DNA from 3 places in the Ensifer fredii genome. Region 1 is predicted to be linked to each of the others. Evidence: predicted binding sites of a transcription regulator. Region 1 holds the regulator's gene; each other region holds the start of a gene.
What was found. Region 1 encodes LexA, which represses DNA repair genes until DNA is damaged. Its sites were predicted from a motif close to TGTTCNNNNTGTGTTCNG; they were not measured.

Region 1 (5,448 bases):
CATGATCGACGGGCGGCGGCTGTCCCTGATGAAGAACGGTGCGACACTGATCAATACGGCGCGGGGTGCGCTCGTGGACGAGGCCGCACTGATAGACCGGCTGAAGACGGGCGCAATCAATGCCGTCATCGACGTGACGGATCCCGAGGTGCCGGAAGGAACGTCGCCTTTCTATGATTTGCCGAACGTCTTCCTAACGCCGCACATTGCCGGCGCCATCGGACTTGAGAGGACGCGGCTCGGCGAAATGGCCGTCGACGAAATCGAGCGCTTTCTGGAAGGCCGGCAGCTGCTGTTCGAAGTCCGCAAGCACGACCTGGAGCGCATTGCATGAGCGATTTCGAACCGGGGCTCTGCACCGTCACCTTCAGGAGCTTGCCTCCGGAAAAAATCGTCGGCTTAGCCCGGAGCGCCGGTCTTGCGGCGATCGAATGGGCAGGCGACGCTCATATTGCTCCAGGCGACACGTCCAACGCCCGGATCGTCGGGCTCCTCAGCGCAAGGGCCGAACTGACGACATCCTACGGATCCTATGTCGCGCCACCGACTGACGACCTCATCGAATTCAGGCGTGCGCTCGAGAGCGCGATTGCACTCGGTGCCTCGAATATCCGCATCTGGCCAGGCACCCGCCGGCGCGATTCAAAGGACTACAGCGCAGGCGAAAGACGTGATGCCGCAAAGGCGATCCGCGACATGGGCGCCGAAGCCGCGCGCCACCGCGTGACCGTCTCGCTGGAATATCACCCGCGATCGCTGACGGACACGACCGACTCGGCAAGCCGCCTGATCGACGCGATCGCCCACGACAATGTTTATCTCTATTGGCAGCCGCGGCCCGGGCTGGAGCTCGGCGAGGCGCTCGCAGAGGTCGCCCGCATCGGTCAGCATGTATCTCATGTCCACGTCTTCGCCTGGGATCGAAATCGCAACCGTTTTCCCCTGGCATCGGCATCCGACTATTGGCGAAGCGTCCTCACGGCCCTCCCCGCATCGCGCTGGACCGGGCGACGCTTTGCAATGCTGGAATTCGTCGCCAATGACGATCCCGCCGCCTTCATCGAGGACGCCGCGACGCTCAAGCAAATTCTCCTCGAGTGACATCCACGACGGCCCCGATCCTCCCCACGCGAGACGCCGGGAGGGACTGGCGCGGGCGCTCAAATCCGCCTATATAGGTGAACGGCTGGGGTCGTAGCTCAGTTGGGAGAGCGCCGCAATCGCACTGCGGAGGTCGAGGGTTCGACTCCCTTCGACTCCACCAAACGACCTTTGTCCGACCCGGAGACATAGGTAACAGAACATCGCTAAGACATCAGCGACATCTCTGTAGCGGGCCGATCCGACGTGGCTCGTCACCCTCGGACGACCACCACTTCAGACTGTGTTCGCAGCAGACCCATTGCGAACGCGAATTCCGTTAAGAAGCGAGCGACCCGAAGTCAGAGGGAGCGGTGTTTTCCACCCGATGTGCCGTCTTCCCGCCTTGCCCCTCGCTTGCCAAAGAGCCTGATTTGAGAGAGACTTAGCACCTGGCATCATTGCATATCGGCAACTCCCGCAAGTGGGGACTACCATGCCTCTCAAATCTCTGATCGCCGCCGCCTTAATCGCTCTTCTCACACTTTCAGGATGCGCCACGACAGGCGCTACGGGCAACACGACCTACACCCAGTGGTACGGCCCCTACCCTGAACCCGACTTCGACGTTCTTAGCCCCGGCGGGCTGCGCCTCGCCTACTAGGACGGCTTGTCAAGACGATGCACAGCGTCGTCAAAGGTGAGCAAACGCTCGCCTATGTGTGACGCTTGCCGCACGCAAGTCTTCACCACCATCGAAACCCGCAAACCGTCCGTGCCGCCCTGATAGCGGACGCGCCTCGACGCATGAGTTCACGGAATATTAAGTGCTTGCGGAACACATATGGAACGGATAGTTTCTGTTCTTGATTTGTTTCGCGAATCTGGAGTGACGCGCATGCTGACCCGCAAGCAACAGGAATTGCTTCTGTTCATTCATGAACGGATGAAGGAATCCGGGGTCCCGCCCTCCTTCGACGAGATGAAAGATGCGCTCGATCTTGCGTCGAAATCGGGCATCCACCGGCTGATCACTGCGCTGGAAGAACGCGGTTTCATTCGCCGGCTACCCAATCGGGCCCGAGCGCTCGAGGTCATCAAGCTGCCGGAAGCCTATTCGAGCCCAGCCCAGCCGCGGCGCGGCTTCTCGCCGAGCGTCATCGAGGGCAGCCTCGGCAAGCCCCCGGCACCGAAGCCGGCGCCAACGCCGCCGGTCGAGAGCGCGTCTATAACAGTGCCGGTCATGGGCCGGATCGCCGCCGGCGTGCCGATTTCGGCCATTCAGAACAATACGCACGAGATTTCCGTGCCGGTCGAGATGATCGGCAGCGGCGAGCACTACGCCCTCGAAATCAAGGGCGATTCGATGATCGAGGCGGGCATTCTCGATGGCGACACGGTGATCATCCGCAACGCCAGCACCGCCAGCCCGGGCGACATCGTCGTCGCCCTGATCGACGACGAGGAGGCAACCTTGAAGCGATTCCGCCGCAAGGGCGCATCGATCGCACTGGAAGCGGCGAATCCGGCTTACGAAACGCGCATCTTCGGACCCGACCGCGTGAAAATTCAGGGCAAACTCGTCGGTCTGATCCGGCGCTATCACTAGGCCGATTTGGGTTCCTGTGCCGATCCTGTGTGCGGTCGTTTCGCGCGGTCGCGACGACAGAACTGTTCTCTTTGCCTTCCGTGATCTCGCTTACTGCGGCCGGCGTTTATTGGTCTCGGCGTCCGCCATGCCACCGGCAAGAAGCGCTCTCGTATTCCGGCCTGTTCAAAGCTGTTTGTGGGCGTCTTTTTTGAACGTCTCCCTCTTGCGCTCCACATGGATTCGTTTTAAACGCCCGCCATCGCTCGATTTTACGAGCACGAGAGGCCTCGTGGCGGAGTGGTGACGCAGAGGACTGCAAATCCCCTCCACTTCCAATAAAATCAATGTCGTTTCTGAAAAACAGGTCCAAAAGCGCCTCGTTTTTTGCCGTTTTTGCACCATTGATTTTTCAGAGGAATCTCGACTTTTCAGAAACGGAAAACCGAGGATAATTGCTCATCGGCGCGTGCGGGCGCCCTTCACGACATGCGGGATTCGACAACCTCAAACGAGGAGCATCGCGCATGCCTGAACGTCTACGAACACTCGCCGAATTCACCCTCCCCCAGATGGTTCTGACCTGTTCGCAGTGCGGGCGAAAGGGCCGCTACAACGTCGCTCGGCTGATCGAAAAGCACGGCGCCGACATGCCTATCCGCGACTTTATAAACCTGATCGGCCAGAGCTGTGAGCGCAGGACGCAGCTGAGAGAGCACCAGAGATGCGGGCTCGGATGCGACGACCTGATCTACATGTTCACGCCAAGGCCGGCCGCTGAAGGATATGCCGATCAAGTGGAGCAGCAACACAGCGAGCGTCCCTGAGCGCCTCCGGCGGAGCCAGCGGCTGTTGACTCTGAGACAAAGATCGCTTCAATCAGCCGTCTAACGAATGGTTGTGCGCATATTGCAACGCTCGTGAACATCACGAAGGGTTGATGATTTCAAAAATTAATAATTTGTTGACGGGGATGTGTTGACATATATGTCAATAAGCGAGGTAATAAAAACACACTGCGAGAACCCCGATGAGACGCTGCGCTTACTTGTTCCCGCCCGTCCGTCCTATTTGGTCCAGAGGCACATTTTTCTTGGAAAAGAAGTGCAGCAATTCGTGGACGGAGATGGTGTCGACGGCCGGTTCGCCAGGCTTTCCGGTAGGACATTATCTGTCTTGGAGCGCATCTCAAACGGGTCCTATGTGACGTTTGGCATGGACCCGCACGACAAAGACGCCAGTTGCACAATAGCAAGGGTGGACCCCGTACTTCTGGGGATCGTCGACGTTCGGATCCGAGACCCGCAGCCCGCCATCCGAGTTTTTGGCGGATTTGCCGAGCCAGACATCTTGGTGTTGCTCAAATGGATGCCGCGAGCAGGCTTGGACTTTCGAGCGGCAGCACAACTATGCAGGCAAGAATGGGATTCCCTATTTCCGGGGCATCCCCCTATTTATGGTGAAAAGGTGGAAGATTATGTCTCCAAGCACTTCAATATTGGCTGAACCGCAAGGCGACCAGCGCATATCGGAGAGAACGCTTGGCTATGTGGCAGAGAACGCTCGCGAGGACATGTATGACCTCGTCGTGCGTAACTGCGTGGAGTCAGGTATCTCTAACGCTACTTTGGCAAGGCGGCTTGGGAAGGATCCGGCCCAGGTCTCAAGGCTCTTAGGCGCGCCCGGCAACTGGACGATCGATACTGCTGCTCGAATCTTATTCGCGATCGACGGTCGCGTTATGAAGGTGGACTCGTGCTGGCCCCTGAAAGAACCAGTCGCAAACATGCGCCATGCCACGTGCTTTCATCACCCGGAGCAAGTAAACAACCTAGTGGTGCTTTCCACATCAGCGCACCAGAAAATGCCGCGCGCGGCCAGGATAAGCCATGCGATTAGGTGGTCTCGATGATCGAGGTCCGTTCAATCTTCTGTGATGATGTTCGGATAGAGGTCAACGGCAAGTCCATTTTGATTGGAGTATACCCAGGTGTGCTGTTCGCTTCAGCCGGAGATGTCGTGAAACTTTCCAACTGGATCGAGGCGCGCGGACTGGAGCGCGGAAAGCATACTGCCACAATTTCTGCATTCTTTGACAATGGCCACGAGGAGATCTCTGTCGCTGACGTCGCTGTGGACTTTACCGTGGCCGACGAGAGATTTCCTGCTATTTTCACGCCTACCGATCTTCATTTTGTTCCGGACGGACCCGGGACGCTTGCCGTGCGCTTGTCTTTTGACGGCTCCGCCGATCTCGACGCAGGAAAAATTCCAGTCATAATTCCGGAGCCGGAAGATGATGAGTTGGTGAACGATGAATCGGCTTTTCCTGACTCGGTCGATTTTGATTAAGGATTGAGCAGGCTTTCACCGCCGCCGAGATGCCGATACGCGACTGATCGGCCAGACGTGCCTGATATGGGTGCGGCCGGACAAACATCGGTGGTGCGGCCTCGGCTGCGACGACCTGATTTACATGTTATGCCGAAGCCGGCCGCCGACGGTTATGCCGAGCAGATACAGCCGCTATCGGTCCAGCGAGTTGCCCGAGGAAGCGAGTAGCCTGGCGATCTCCCGCTCCAGCCGCTGCTGGTTTTCCTTGAGATCGAGGATGATGTCGCGCTGACTGTAGACGCTCCCCTGCGCCTGTTTCACCTCGTCTATCTGCCGTTGATGGTCAGCAAAGCGCTGATCGTAGCTCGTCCAGACGCGATCGAGCTCCTGACGTGGCACCTGGGCATCGCGCAGGTCTTTCAGCATGGACTGCTGCTGCAACCTGT
Region 2 (5,448 bases), 1.5 Mb from region 1:
CGGACCGTGCCCGGCTAGGCTGGCCACCGGATCGTTGAGCCAGTCGTGATTGCCTATGATCGCGTGGACCCCGAGCGGCGCCTTCAGTCGCGCCAATGCCTCGGCCCAACGGGCTGGTTCGACGAAACCGGTCAGACGCAGACTGCTCATGTAATCGCCGAGTAGGAGGATGATATCGCCACCAAGCGCACTGGCTTGATCGCAGATGCTGGCAATCCGGCGTACCGGCATCCACGGTTCGCAGGCATGGATGTCCGCCAGAACGACGATCCTGAGCTTTAGCCCTGTCGGCCAGTTGGCAGGCTTCACGGCATAGGACGTGACAAGCGGCCGCTGCAACGGTTCGATGCCGATGGCATAGGCGGTCGTCCCAAATCCCGCCATCACCAGTCCGCCCAGGAGCTTGAGGAATCCACGCCGCGCAAGCATGCACTTTTCCCTCCTCCAGATGGACTTCAAACGTCCGGCCGCCTTCATGGAGGCGGCCCAGGCAAAGGAAAGTTCGCCCATCGTCGCCGGCCGGCTCTATCCTTGCTGAATCATAGCGAGCACGCGGCGCCACCGAAATACACCATTCGGCCGCGCGCCTAAGCCATGCGGTCGGGCCCCCTCAGCCCAGGTCGGCGACGACGATCTCCGGCGGTACGCCGAAACGAACAGGCGCGATCGAGCAACCAAGTCCGCCCGAAACGATCAGATTGCGCTCCTCCTCGACGATATGGCCATAGGCGTAGCGATCGCCGAAGCGGGAAGGCACGACCGGGGAGTGGCCGATGAACCGCACCTGCCCGCCATGGGTATGTCCCGAAAGGGTCAAAGAAACCCGCGGCGGTACCGTCGGGAAGATGTCGGGCTCATGCGCAAGCAGGATGACTGGCGCCTCGTCAGTCACCTGCGCCAGCGTCCCGCCGAGATCGTCGAGCCCGCCCATTGTGCTGCGCTTCCATTTCTTGCCCGGCAGAAGCGCAAGCTGGTCCTCGAGCCCGGCGATCCAGAAGCCGAAACCATCTTTCTCCAGCCGGAGGGCGCGGTTGCTGTAGACCGGGATGCCGACCTCGGCCAGGGCGCGATGTCCGAAGGTTTCGCCGCCGCCGTTCCTCTGGGCGTTCCTGTCCTCCCACCAATCATGATTGCCCATGATCGCGTGGACGCCGAGCGTAGCTTGAAGCGTCGACAACGCTTTCGACCACTCGCTCGAATGGACATAGCGGGTGACGAGATTCATGCCGGACGCATAGTCTCCAAGAAGAACGATGATATCGCCGCCAAGCGCATTGGCGCGCTCGCATATGGAAGCAATCCGCCGCGCCGACATCCAGGGCTCGCAGGCATGGATGTCGGCGAGCGCGATGACACGCAGCTTCAAGCCCGGCGTCCAGCCGGGCGGCGTCAGCTCGTAGCGGGTCACGTTCAGCCGCGCCAGCGGCTCGAAGGCAAAGGCATAGCCGCCGATTGCCATGGCGCTGGCGAAACCGCCGCCGAGAACTTTCATGAAGTCGCGGCGGGTGATCATCTCAATCCTCCTCGAGTGTCAGACGAAATTGGGCCGCCTGGACATCCTTCGGCGGATTGAGCCCCAAATGCTTCCAGGCGTTCGCCGTCAGCACGCGGCCGCGCGGCGTACGCTGGATGAAACCCTGCTGGATCAGATAGGGTTCGATGATATCCTCGATCGCATCACGCGGCTCCGATAGGCCGGCCGCGATCGTATCGATGCCGACGGGGCCGCCGCCGAAATTATGGGCGATCATCGTCAGGTAACGGCGATCGAGCTGATCAAGTCCCATATTGTCGACCAGCAACCGCGTCAGCGCCTCGTCGGCAAGCTCCCGCGTCACGGCCTCGACCCGCGCCACCTCGGCGAAGTCGCGCACCCGGCGCAGCAGCCGGCCGGCGATGCGCGGCGTGCCGCGCGCCCGGCGGGCGATTTCGCGCGCGCCCTCATCGGTCATGCCGAGGCCCATCAGCCGCGCGCCGCGACGGACGATCAGTTCCAGTTCCTCGACCGTGTAGAAATTGAGCCGCACCGGGATGCCGAAGCGGTCGCGCAACGGCGTTGTCAAGAGACCGAGGCGCGTCGTCGCCGCCACCAGCGTGAACTTGGCAAGATCGATCTTCACCGAGCGCGCCGCCGGCCCTTCGCCGATGATCAGGTCGAGCTGGAAATCCTCCATGGCCGGATAGAGGATTTCCTCGACCGCCGGGTTCAACCGGTGGATTTCGTCGATGAACAGCACGTCGCGCTCTTCGAGATTGGTGAGCAGCGCCGCGAGATCGCCGGCCTTAGCTATGACCGGTCCTGACGTCGAGCGAAAATTGACACCGAGCTCCTTCGCCATGATCTGCGCGAGCGTCGTCTTGCCGAGACCGGGCGGGCCGACGAAGAGAACGTGATCGAGCGCCTCGCCGCGGTTGCGGGCCGCCTCGATGAAGATCTTCAGATTGGCGCGCGCTTCCGCCTGGCCGGTAAACTCGTCGAGCGACTGCGGGCGCAGCGTCGCATCGAGGTCCTCGCCCCGCTTTTCCGGCGCAATCAGGCGTGCGGCTTCAGTCATCTCAAACTTCCGTTGCGGGATGGATCGCGCGGCCGCTCGATTTCGCCCCCGCGTGTCCCAACCTTAGTGCGCGGGCGGCAGTCAATCCAGTGCGATCGCGCACACCCTCACTCCTATTCCATTGTGGCTGCAGAAAGGCTTCCCGCCTCAGCGCGCCAGCTCCTTCAATCCCAGGCGGATCAGCTTGGCGCTGTCACCCCCCTCGCCGCCATTCTTCAAGGCCGCGGCGACCGCGTTCGCCGCCTGGTCGCGTGAATAGCCGAGATTGGTGAGCGCCGACACCGCATCGGCGACGGGAGCAGAGGCAACTCCCTCGCTCAGTTCCTGCTTGAGGCCGATCGTCGGGGCCATGTCGCCGGCAAAGGCCGGAGCCTTGTTCTTCAGCTCGGTGACGATGCGCACCGCCACCTTCGGTCCGACGCCTGGCGCGCGCGCCACCGACGTTTTGTCCTGCAGCGCGATGGCGTTGGCGAGTTCGCCGGGTGTCAGCGTCGAAAGCAGCGCCAGCGCCACCTTCGAGCCCACTCCCTGGACGGTCTGCAGCAGGCGGAACCATTCGCGCTCGAGGACCGAGAGAAAGCCAAAAAGCTTCAACTGGTCTTCGCGCACATAGGTCTCGATAAAGAGCACCGCAGCTTCGCCGGTCGAGCCGAGCTTGGCGAGCGTGCGGGCCGAACAATAGGCCACATATCCGACCCCGTGAACGTCGAGGACGACATAGTCCTCGCCGATCTCGTCGATGGTGCCCTTGAGTTTGCCGATCATCTGGCTTCCGTCTTTCTGGGTCCCTGTACGTCCCTTTGAGGCTTGCGTTCCGCGCACCCCCTCTGGCCTGCCGGCCATCTTCCCCACAAGGGGGGAGAAAAGGAGTGGCACGATCCGTGCCTCCACGGCAGCGTTCCACTTGCTGAAACCTTTCGGTAGGAACCAGTGGCCAGCGGCACATATTCTCCCCCCTTGTGGGGGAGATGGCCGGCAGGCCAGAGGGGGATGGGCTTAGCCGCCATTGCCTGCCCTACCCCGCAAGCGCCGCAAGGCGGTTGGTGATCGCCTGCCTGTTGTGCGCATGGCAGATGGCGATGGCAAGCGCGTCGGCGGCGTCGTTGCCCTTGAACTCGGCCTTGGGCATCAGCACCTTCAACATCATATGGATCTGCTGCTTCTCCCCATGGCCGACGCCGATTACCGCCTTCTTCACCGCATTCGGCGCATATTCGGCGACCCGGAGGCCGGCGCGCGCCGGAACCAGCATGGCGATGCCGCGCGCCTGGCCGAGCTTCAGCGTCGCCGTCGCGTCCTTGTTGACGAAGGTCTGTTCCACCGCCGCCTCGTGCGGCTGGTAGCCATGCACCACCTCGGCAAGCCCGTCGTGCAACTGGCAGAGGCGCGAGGCAAGGTCCATCTCGCCGTCGGAGGTCACCGTGCCGGAAGCGACGAAACGCAGCGAATTGCCGAGCGTCTCGATAATGCCCCAGCCTGTGCGTCTCAGGCCCGGATCGATGCCGATGATGCGAATCGTCGTCTGCATGGCTCACCCTATGTCGGTCAACGGGACGCTGCCAGCAAAAAGTGAACAAAACAAAAACATTACACAGAAACGACATCCGCCGAAGGAAAAACGCAGGCGGGGCCTTGGCGCAAAGAAACTTGAACCTACATTGCGATCGATCAATTTCTCTTAATTGAAAGCGTTTGCCATGCTGCCCTTTTCCGTTCTCGACCTGTCGCCGATTACCGAAGGGGGCAGCGTCGCCCAGTCGCTGGAAAACTCGCGCCGGCTGGCGATCGCAGCGGAGGAGAATGGCTACAGGCGCTTCTGGCTGGCCGAGCATCACGGCATGAAGGGAATTGCCAGCGCCGCCACTTCGATCGTCATCTCGCATGTGGCTTCGGCGACGCAGAGCATCCGCGTCGGCTCCGGCGGCATCATGCTCCCCAACCATTCGCCGCTCGTCATTGCCGAGCAATTCGGCACGCTTGCCGCCCTTTATCCCGGCCGTATCGATCTCGGCCTCGGCCGTGCGCCCGGCACCGACATGCGGACGGCCCAGGCGCTCCGGCGCAATATGGAAGCAAGCTCGAACAATTTCCCGAATGATGTCGTGGAGCTTCAGGCGCTGCTCGGGCCCGTCAGCGAAGATCAGAAAATCATCGCCGTGCCGGGGGCCGATTCGAACGTGCCGATCTGGCTGCTCGGCTCGAGCCACTTCAGCGCCCATCTCGCCGGCATGCTCGGCCTTCCCTTCGCCTTCGCATCGCACTTCGCGCCGGATATGCTGCTCTCCGCGCTCGAGATCTATCGCGAGCGCTTCACGCCGTCGCCGCAGCTCGACAAGCCGCAGGTGATGGTCGGCGTCATGGGCGTTGCGGCCGACACGGACGAGGAGGCCAACTATCTTTTCACCTCGATGCAGCAATCCTTCTTGGCGCTTCGCCGCAATGCGCGTGGTCGCTTCCCGCCGCCCGTCCGGTCGATGGAGGGGCTGTGGACTCCGGACGAAAAAATCTTCGTCGACCATGCGATGAGCTATGCGGTCGTCGGCGGTCCCGAAACCATCCGCCGCAAGATCGCGTCCTTCGTCGATCTCACCAGGGCCGACGAGCTGATCGTCTCCATGCCGATCTTCGACATGGAGAAGCGGCTGCACTCGCTGAAGCTATTCGCACAGGCGCAAGCGGATTTGGCGCGGGCTGCTTGACCGCAAAGGGTGCCACCCCCTCTACCCTGCCGGGCATCTCCCCCAAGGGGGGAGATCGGCCAGAAGCAAAGCGCTGCCTGGCACTGAGTTTGCGAATGTCAAAGAGACCAGTTTTCACGGTTCGCGTGACGAGCAATTGATTGAGCGGAACATCGCCGCTTGCCGATCTCTCCCCTTGCGGGGGAGATGCCCGG
Region 3 (5,448 bases), 620 kb from region 1:
TGCTGGCCGCGAAATTGTTAGACATCGCCGTCTCGTCGGGCGCGCGAGGGTCTCGGCGGACAGCTTTAAAGAGGCGACCGGCCATGGATCCGTTCAATAGTTTCAGAGACTATCCGATTCTTCCCGGCCACGTGGCGATCCTCGAAGGCGTTTGGCACCGCGCGCTGGAAGAGCGAAACCTGTCGATCGGCAGCGAGGAGGCCGACCAACTCGCCAGGAAGATTGCCAAGCTTTATCAGGCCGGCGTGAAAGTGCCGGACCAGCTTTGGGAAATGATTCGGACGGTTTGAAAGCGCAAGGACTTGCCGACGCCCGCTCCCGGCCGGGCTCTCATTCAGGCGCCGTCTTTTCCCTCAGCCCTTGCGTATTTCGCTCAGCGTCCGTGCCGGCGTGATCGCCTCCGGGTCGAGCTTGATCTCGATGATCGCCGGCTTGCGGCTGGCACGCGCTCTGAGAAATGCATTGGCAAACTCTTCCGTCCGCTCGACCGTCTCGCCATGGCCGCCATAGGCGCGGGCAAGCGCCGCAAAATCCGGATTTGTCAAATCCGTGGCGCTGACGCGGCCGGGATATTCCCGCTCCTGATGCATGCGGATGGTGCCGTAGATGCCGTTGTTGATGACCAGCACGATAATCGGCAGGGCGTAACGAACCGCCGTGGCGAATTCCTGCCCATGCATCAGGAAACAGCCGTCGCCGGCAAAGCAGATGACCTCACGGTTTGGGTGAAGGCGTTTCGCCGCGACCGCCGCCGGCAGGCCGTAGCCCATCGAGCCTGAGGCGGGCGCGGCTTGCGTGCCGTAGCGGCGGAAGCGGTGAAAGCGGTGCAGCCAGGTGGCGTAGTTGCCGGCGCCGTTGGTGAAGATTGCGTCCGGCGCCGTGTTCGCCTCGATCCAGTTCATGATCGGTCCCATCCGCACGTCGCCCGGCCCGGTCTCCGGCGGCGTCGACCATCTGAGATAAGTCTCGTGCATGGCGGCCGTGCGCGGCGCCCAGCCAGGCGTTCCGGTGGGCTCAATCCCCGCTAGCGCGGCTACAAAGTCGCGCGGGCTCGCGGCGATCGCCAGATCCGGCCTATAGACGCGGCCGAGTTCCGACGGATCCGGATGGACATGCACCAGTCTCTGCTTCGGATAGGGGACATCGAGGAGGGTATAAGAGGAGGAGGGCATTTCCGAGAAGCGACCGCCCAGAAGCAGGACGAGATCCGCTTCCTTGATTTCCTTTGCCAACGCCGGGTTGACGCCGATGCCGACGTCGCCGGCATAGCTGGGATGCAGGTGATCGAAGAGCATTTGGCGCCGGAAGGAGCAGCCGACCGGCAGATGCCAGCGTTCGGCGAATTGCTCAAAATCGGCAACGCTTTCCGCGGACCAGCGGGTGCCGCCGAGAATGGCAATTGGGCGCTTCGCTTCCGTGAGGAGATCGGCGAGCCGAGCGATCTGGCTCGGTCCCGGATGGCTTTCGACCGGCTGGTAAGGGCGGGCGGCCGGAGCTTCCGTTCGCTCCGTCAGCATGTCTTCCGGCAGTGTCAGAACCACCGGTCCGGGACGGCCGGAGGTCGCGACGGCAAAGGCGCGGGTGACGAATTCAGCAATCCGCGCCGGATCGTCGATCTCGCCCACCCATTTGGCGACCTCGGTGAGGGCGCGGCGATATTCGATCTCCTGGAAGGCCTCGCGTTCGCGGGCGTCACGCTGCACCTGGCCGATGAAGAGGATCATCGGGATCGAATCCTGGCGGGCGACGTGAAGCCCGGCGGAGGCATTGGTGGCGCCGGGGCCGCGCGTGACCATGCAGATGCCGGGCTCGCCGGTCAGCCGGCCCCAGGCATCCGCCATCATCGCCGCACCGCCTTCCTGGCGGCAGACGACGACGTCGATGTCGGTGTCGTGGAGCGCATCCAAAACGGCCAGGTAGCTTTCGCCCGGCACGCAGGAGATGCGCTCGACGCCGTTTGCGATGAGCGCCTCGACCACCAGTTGCCCGCCCGTCTTCATGTCGGCACCTCCCAATGCTATCGTCCGTTTCGATCAGATCGCCGGCTTGCGGGATCTGTCATGTTGTTTCGTCTATGCGGTTCCTCACCCCGACGGCTTTCAGGCACCAGCGGGCGAAATCTTCCGTCGCGGTTTCGCGGCCGATTTCGTTGAGCGTCTCGTGGCGCATTCCCTCATATATCGTGATCGTCACGTCGGCCATGCCGCGCGCCTTCATGCGTCGGCCGAGCCAGTCGATGACGTCGCCGTTCAAGGTTGAGGGGTCGGCGCTGCCGCCGACCAGGTGGACCGGCAGCGTCGCCGGCAAGCGGGCGAGCCGGTCGGACCGCGCACCGGCAAAGGCAAGTTCGAAGACGTCGATCCAGAGTGAGACGCTGGTCTCGAAGCCGCAGAGCGGATCGGCGATATACTTTGCAACTTCGTCCTCGTCGCGCGACAGCCAGTCGAATTCGGTCTTCCGAGCGGCAATGGCTTTGCTCCAGGCGCCGAAGGTGAGTTGCGAAAGCAGCGGGCTCGGGACGTCCGAACCCTTCAGCATTCGTTCGATCGCGAGGATCAGTTGGCCGCCGCGGCCGGCGGGACCGGGGCGAAAATTGGAGTTCCAGACGGCGAGCGCGTCATAAAGTTCCGGATCGGTCTCGGCAGCGTTCAGGGCGATCAGCCCACCCATCGAGTGGCCGAACAGCACGACCGGCAGCCCGGGATGGTTGGCGGCGGCCATCTGCCGCACGGCGCGCAGATCGGCAATCACCTTTTCGGAGCCACCGCGCTTAGAGAAGAGACCGAGCTGCGCATCGGCCGCGCGGCTCTCGCCGTGGCCACGATGATCGTGTGCGTAGACATGGAAGCCATGCTGGGCCATGGCTTCGGCAAAGCGGGCGTAGCGGCCGGAATGTTCGGCAAGCCCATGGCTGACCAGCAATATGCCTCGCGGCGCATCGGAAGCCGTCCGATGGCGCCATGCGAGCGTCGCACCCGTCGGGCTTTGAAGTGTCCTTACCTGCCCGAACATGCCTCACTCCAATCAAATCCAATAGCCGCAGAGCAGCTATTGCGATGGAGGCTGATCCACCATCCGCCCAACACTCCCCGCGATATCAAATCGATTTGGCGGTCAAAGGCAATCGCTGCTTGTTGCTTCTTGCGCATGAGATCAGAACCGATTCGAAGAGACATATTGGGGGTTGCAACTTTCCCGCTTTTGTTGTTAGTTTGTTCTCGTTTTGTATTTACTGGAGGCCGTTATGGCAGTGCGAGCTATCGTACAGGTGGTAAGAGTTGCAGCGCTTGCTCTTGGGTTGGGGATGTCGTCTCTGGCCGCCGCAGAGGAGTCGCCGGGTGAAGAGATGAAGACGGTACCGGATGGGGCAAGGACGGAATATGTGCTGGCGGTCAGTTGGCAGCCCGGTTTTTGCGAGACGCGGCCCACGCGCAAGGAATGCGTCGACCAGACCTCGGACCGGTTCGATGCGACGCATTTCTCGCTCCACGGCCTTTGGCCCTTGAAGAAGAGCTATTGCGGCGTGGAGACGGAACTGAAGGCGCAAGACCGCAAGGGGGAGTGGCTCGAGCTGCCGAAACTCGCCATGGCAGACGAGACCGCCGCGCGTCTCATCGTCGCCATGCCGGGGGTGAAATCCGGCCTCGACCGGCACCAATGGCTGCGAAGCGGCACCTGCCAGGCCGACAACGCCGACGACTATTTCACGCTCCAGCTTCGTCTTCTCGACGAGCTGAACGCATCGGCGGTGCGTGCCCTGTTTGCCGACAGGATCGGTTCGGAGATTGGCGAAAAGCAGATCAAGGCGGCCTTCGAACAGAGTTTCGGAGCAGGGGCCGGTGATCGGGTGCGCATGCGCTGCCAGACCGTCGAGGGCCGCAGCGTAATCACCGGTTTCACCATTGGGCTTTCCGGCGATCTCTCGGGCCAAGCGGGTCTCGCGGGCCTCATAAAGGCGGCCGGGCCGACCGAGTTCAAATGCGCCAAGGGGATCGCCGACGCCGCCGGGCGGGGCTGAACTGGAAGGCTTATCGCAGCAAGGGAACGGCGCGGGCAGGGCCCTTTGGCGATTGCCCCGCCACCATAATTCGCCTACATAGCGGGCAAATTTCCCCTTCCGATGCGGAGCATTCCTTTATGGCACGTCAGTTTATCTACCACATGGCCGGGCTCAACAAGGCCTATGGCAACAAGAAGGTCCTGGAGAACATCCATCTGTCGTTCTATCCGGACGCTAAGATCGGCATTCTCGGCCCCAACGGCGCCGGCAAGTCCACGGTTCTGCGGATCATGGCCGGGCTCGACCACGAATATACCGGCGAGGCCTGGGTCGCCGAAGGCGCGACCGTCGGCTACCTGCCGCAGGAGCCGCAGCTCGATGCGCAGAAGAACGTGCTCGAGAACGTCATGGAAGGCGTGGCCGCGAAGAAGGCGATCATCGACCGCTACAACGAGCTGATGATGAACTATTCCGACGAGACGGCGGAAGAGGGCGCCAAGCTTCAGGACATCATCGATAGCCAGAACCTCTGGGATCTCGACAGCCAAGTCGAAATGGCGATGGACGCGCTCCGCTGCCCGCCGGGCGACGCCGAGGTCACCAATCTGTCCGGCGGCGAGAAGCGCCGCGTGGCACTCTGCAAGCTGCTCTTGTCGCAGCCGGACCTGCTGCTTCTCGACGAACCGACCAACCATCTCGACGCCGAGACGATCGCCTGGCTCGAAAAGCACCTGCGCGAATATCCGGGCGCCGTGCTGATGATCACCCACGACCGCTACTTCCTCGACAACGTCACCGGCTGGATTCTCGAGCTCGATCGTGGCCGCGGCATTCCCTATGAAGGCAACTATTCCGCCTATCTGCAGGCAAAGGCCAAGCGTATGGCCCAGGAAGGGCGTGAAGAGGCGACCCGCCAGAAGGCCATCAGCCGCGAGCAGGAGTGGATCGCCTCGAGCCCGAAGGCCCGCCAGGCGAAGTCGAAGGCGCGTATCCGCGCCTATGACGAGTTGGTAAAGGCGGCGGCCGACAGGCGTCCGGGCGACGCCCAGATCATCATTCCGGTCGGCGAGCGGCTCGGCCAGGTGGTCATCGAAGCGGAGAACATCTCCAAGGGCTATGACGACCAGTTGCTGATCGAGGGCCTGAGCTTCAAGCTGCCGCCGGGCGGCATCGTCGGCGTCATCGGCCCGAACGGCGCCGGTAAGACGACGCTGTTCCGGATGATCACCGGCCAGGAGCAGCCCGAAGAGGGCGCGATCCGCATCGGCGACAGCGTGCAGCTCGGCTATGTCGACCAGAGCCGCGACGCGCTCGACGGCAACAAGACGGTGTGGGAGGAAATCTCCGGCGGCAACGACGTCATCAGGCTCGGCAAGCACGAGGTCAATTCGCGGGCCTATTGCTCGTCCTTCAATTTCAAGGGCGGTGACCAGCAGCAGAAGGTCGGC

Region 2: a site for LexA is predicted at 4,125-4,142, ahead of ruvC (crossover junction endodeoxyribonuclease RuvC). Genes of this name have one in related genera too.
Region 3: a site for LexA is predicted at 3,203-3,220, ahead of NXT3_RS12460 (ribonuclease T2). Genes of this name have one in related genera too.

Annotation. Positions count from the first base shown of each region.
Region 1 is NZ_CP024307.1:1,909,305-1,914,752, reverse strand. It holds gene NXT3_RS09550 (hydroxyacid dehydrogenase) at 1-334, shown strand, start outside; gene NXT3_RS09545 (sugar phosphate isomerase/epimerase family protein) at 331-1,101, shown strand; tRNA gene NXT3_RS09540 (tRNA-Ala) at 1,189-1,264, shown strand; gene NXT3_RS31945 (hypothetical protein) at 1,577-1,744, shown strand; gene lexA (transcriptional repressor LexA) at 1,979-2,689, shown strand; gene NXT3_RS09530 (hypothetical protein) at 3,196-3,495, shown strand; gene NXT3_RS09525 (hypothetical protein) at 3,656-4,174, shown strand; gene NXT3_RS09515 (hypothetical protein) at 4,577-5,020, shown strand; gene NXT3_RS09505 (hypothetical protein) at 5,195-5,448, opposite strand, start outside.
Region 2 is NZ_CP024307.1:3,382,751-3,388,198, forward strand. It holds gene NXT3_RS16645 (metallophosphoesterase) at 1-429, opposite strand, end outside; gene NXT3_RS16650 (metallophosphoesterase) at 611-1,513, opposite strand; gene ruvB (Holliday junction branch migration DNA helicase RuvB) at 1,515-2,555, opposite strand; gene ruvA (Holliday junction branch migration protein RuvA) at 2,703-3,320, opposite strand; gene ruvC (crossover junction endodeoxyribonuclease RuvC) at 3,571-4,083, opposite strand; gene NXT3_RS16670 (LLM class flavin-dependent oxidoreductase) at 4,253-5,254, shown strand.
Region 3 is NZ_CP024307.1:2,528,235-2,533,682, reverse strand. It holds gene NXT3_RS12475 (hypothetical protein) at 84-290, shown strand; gene NXT3_RS12470 (thiamine pyrophosphate-binding protein) at 354-2,000, opposite strand; gene NXT3_RS12465 (alpha/beta hydrolase) at 2,059-3,012, opposite strand; gene NXT3_RS12460 (ribonuclease T2) at 3,245-4,018, shown strand; gene ettA (energy-dependent translational throttle protein EttA) at 4,138-5,448, shown strand, end outside.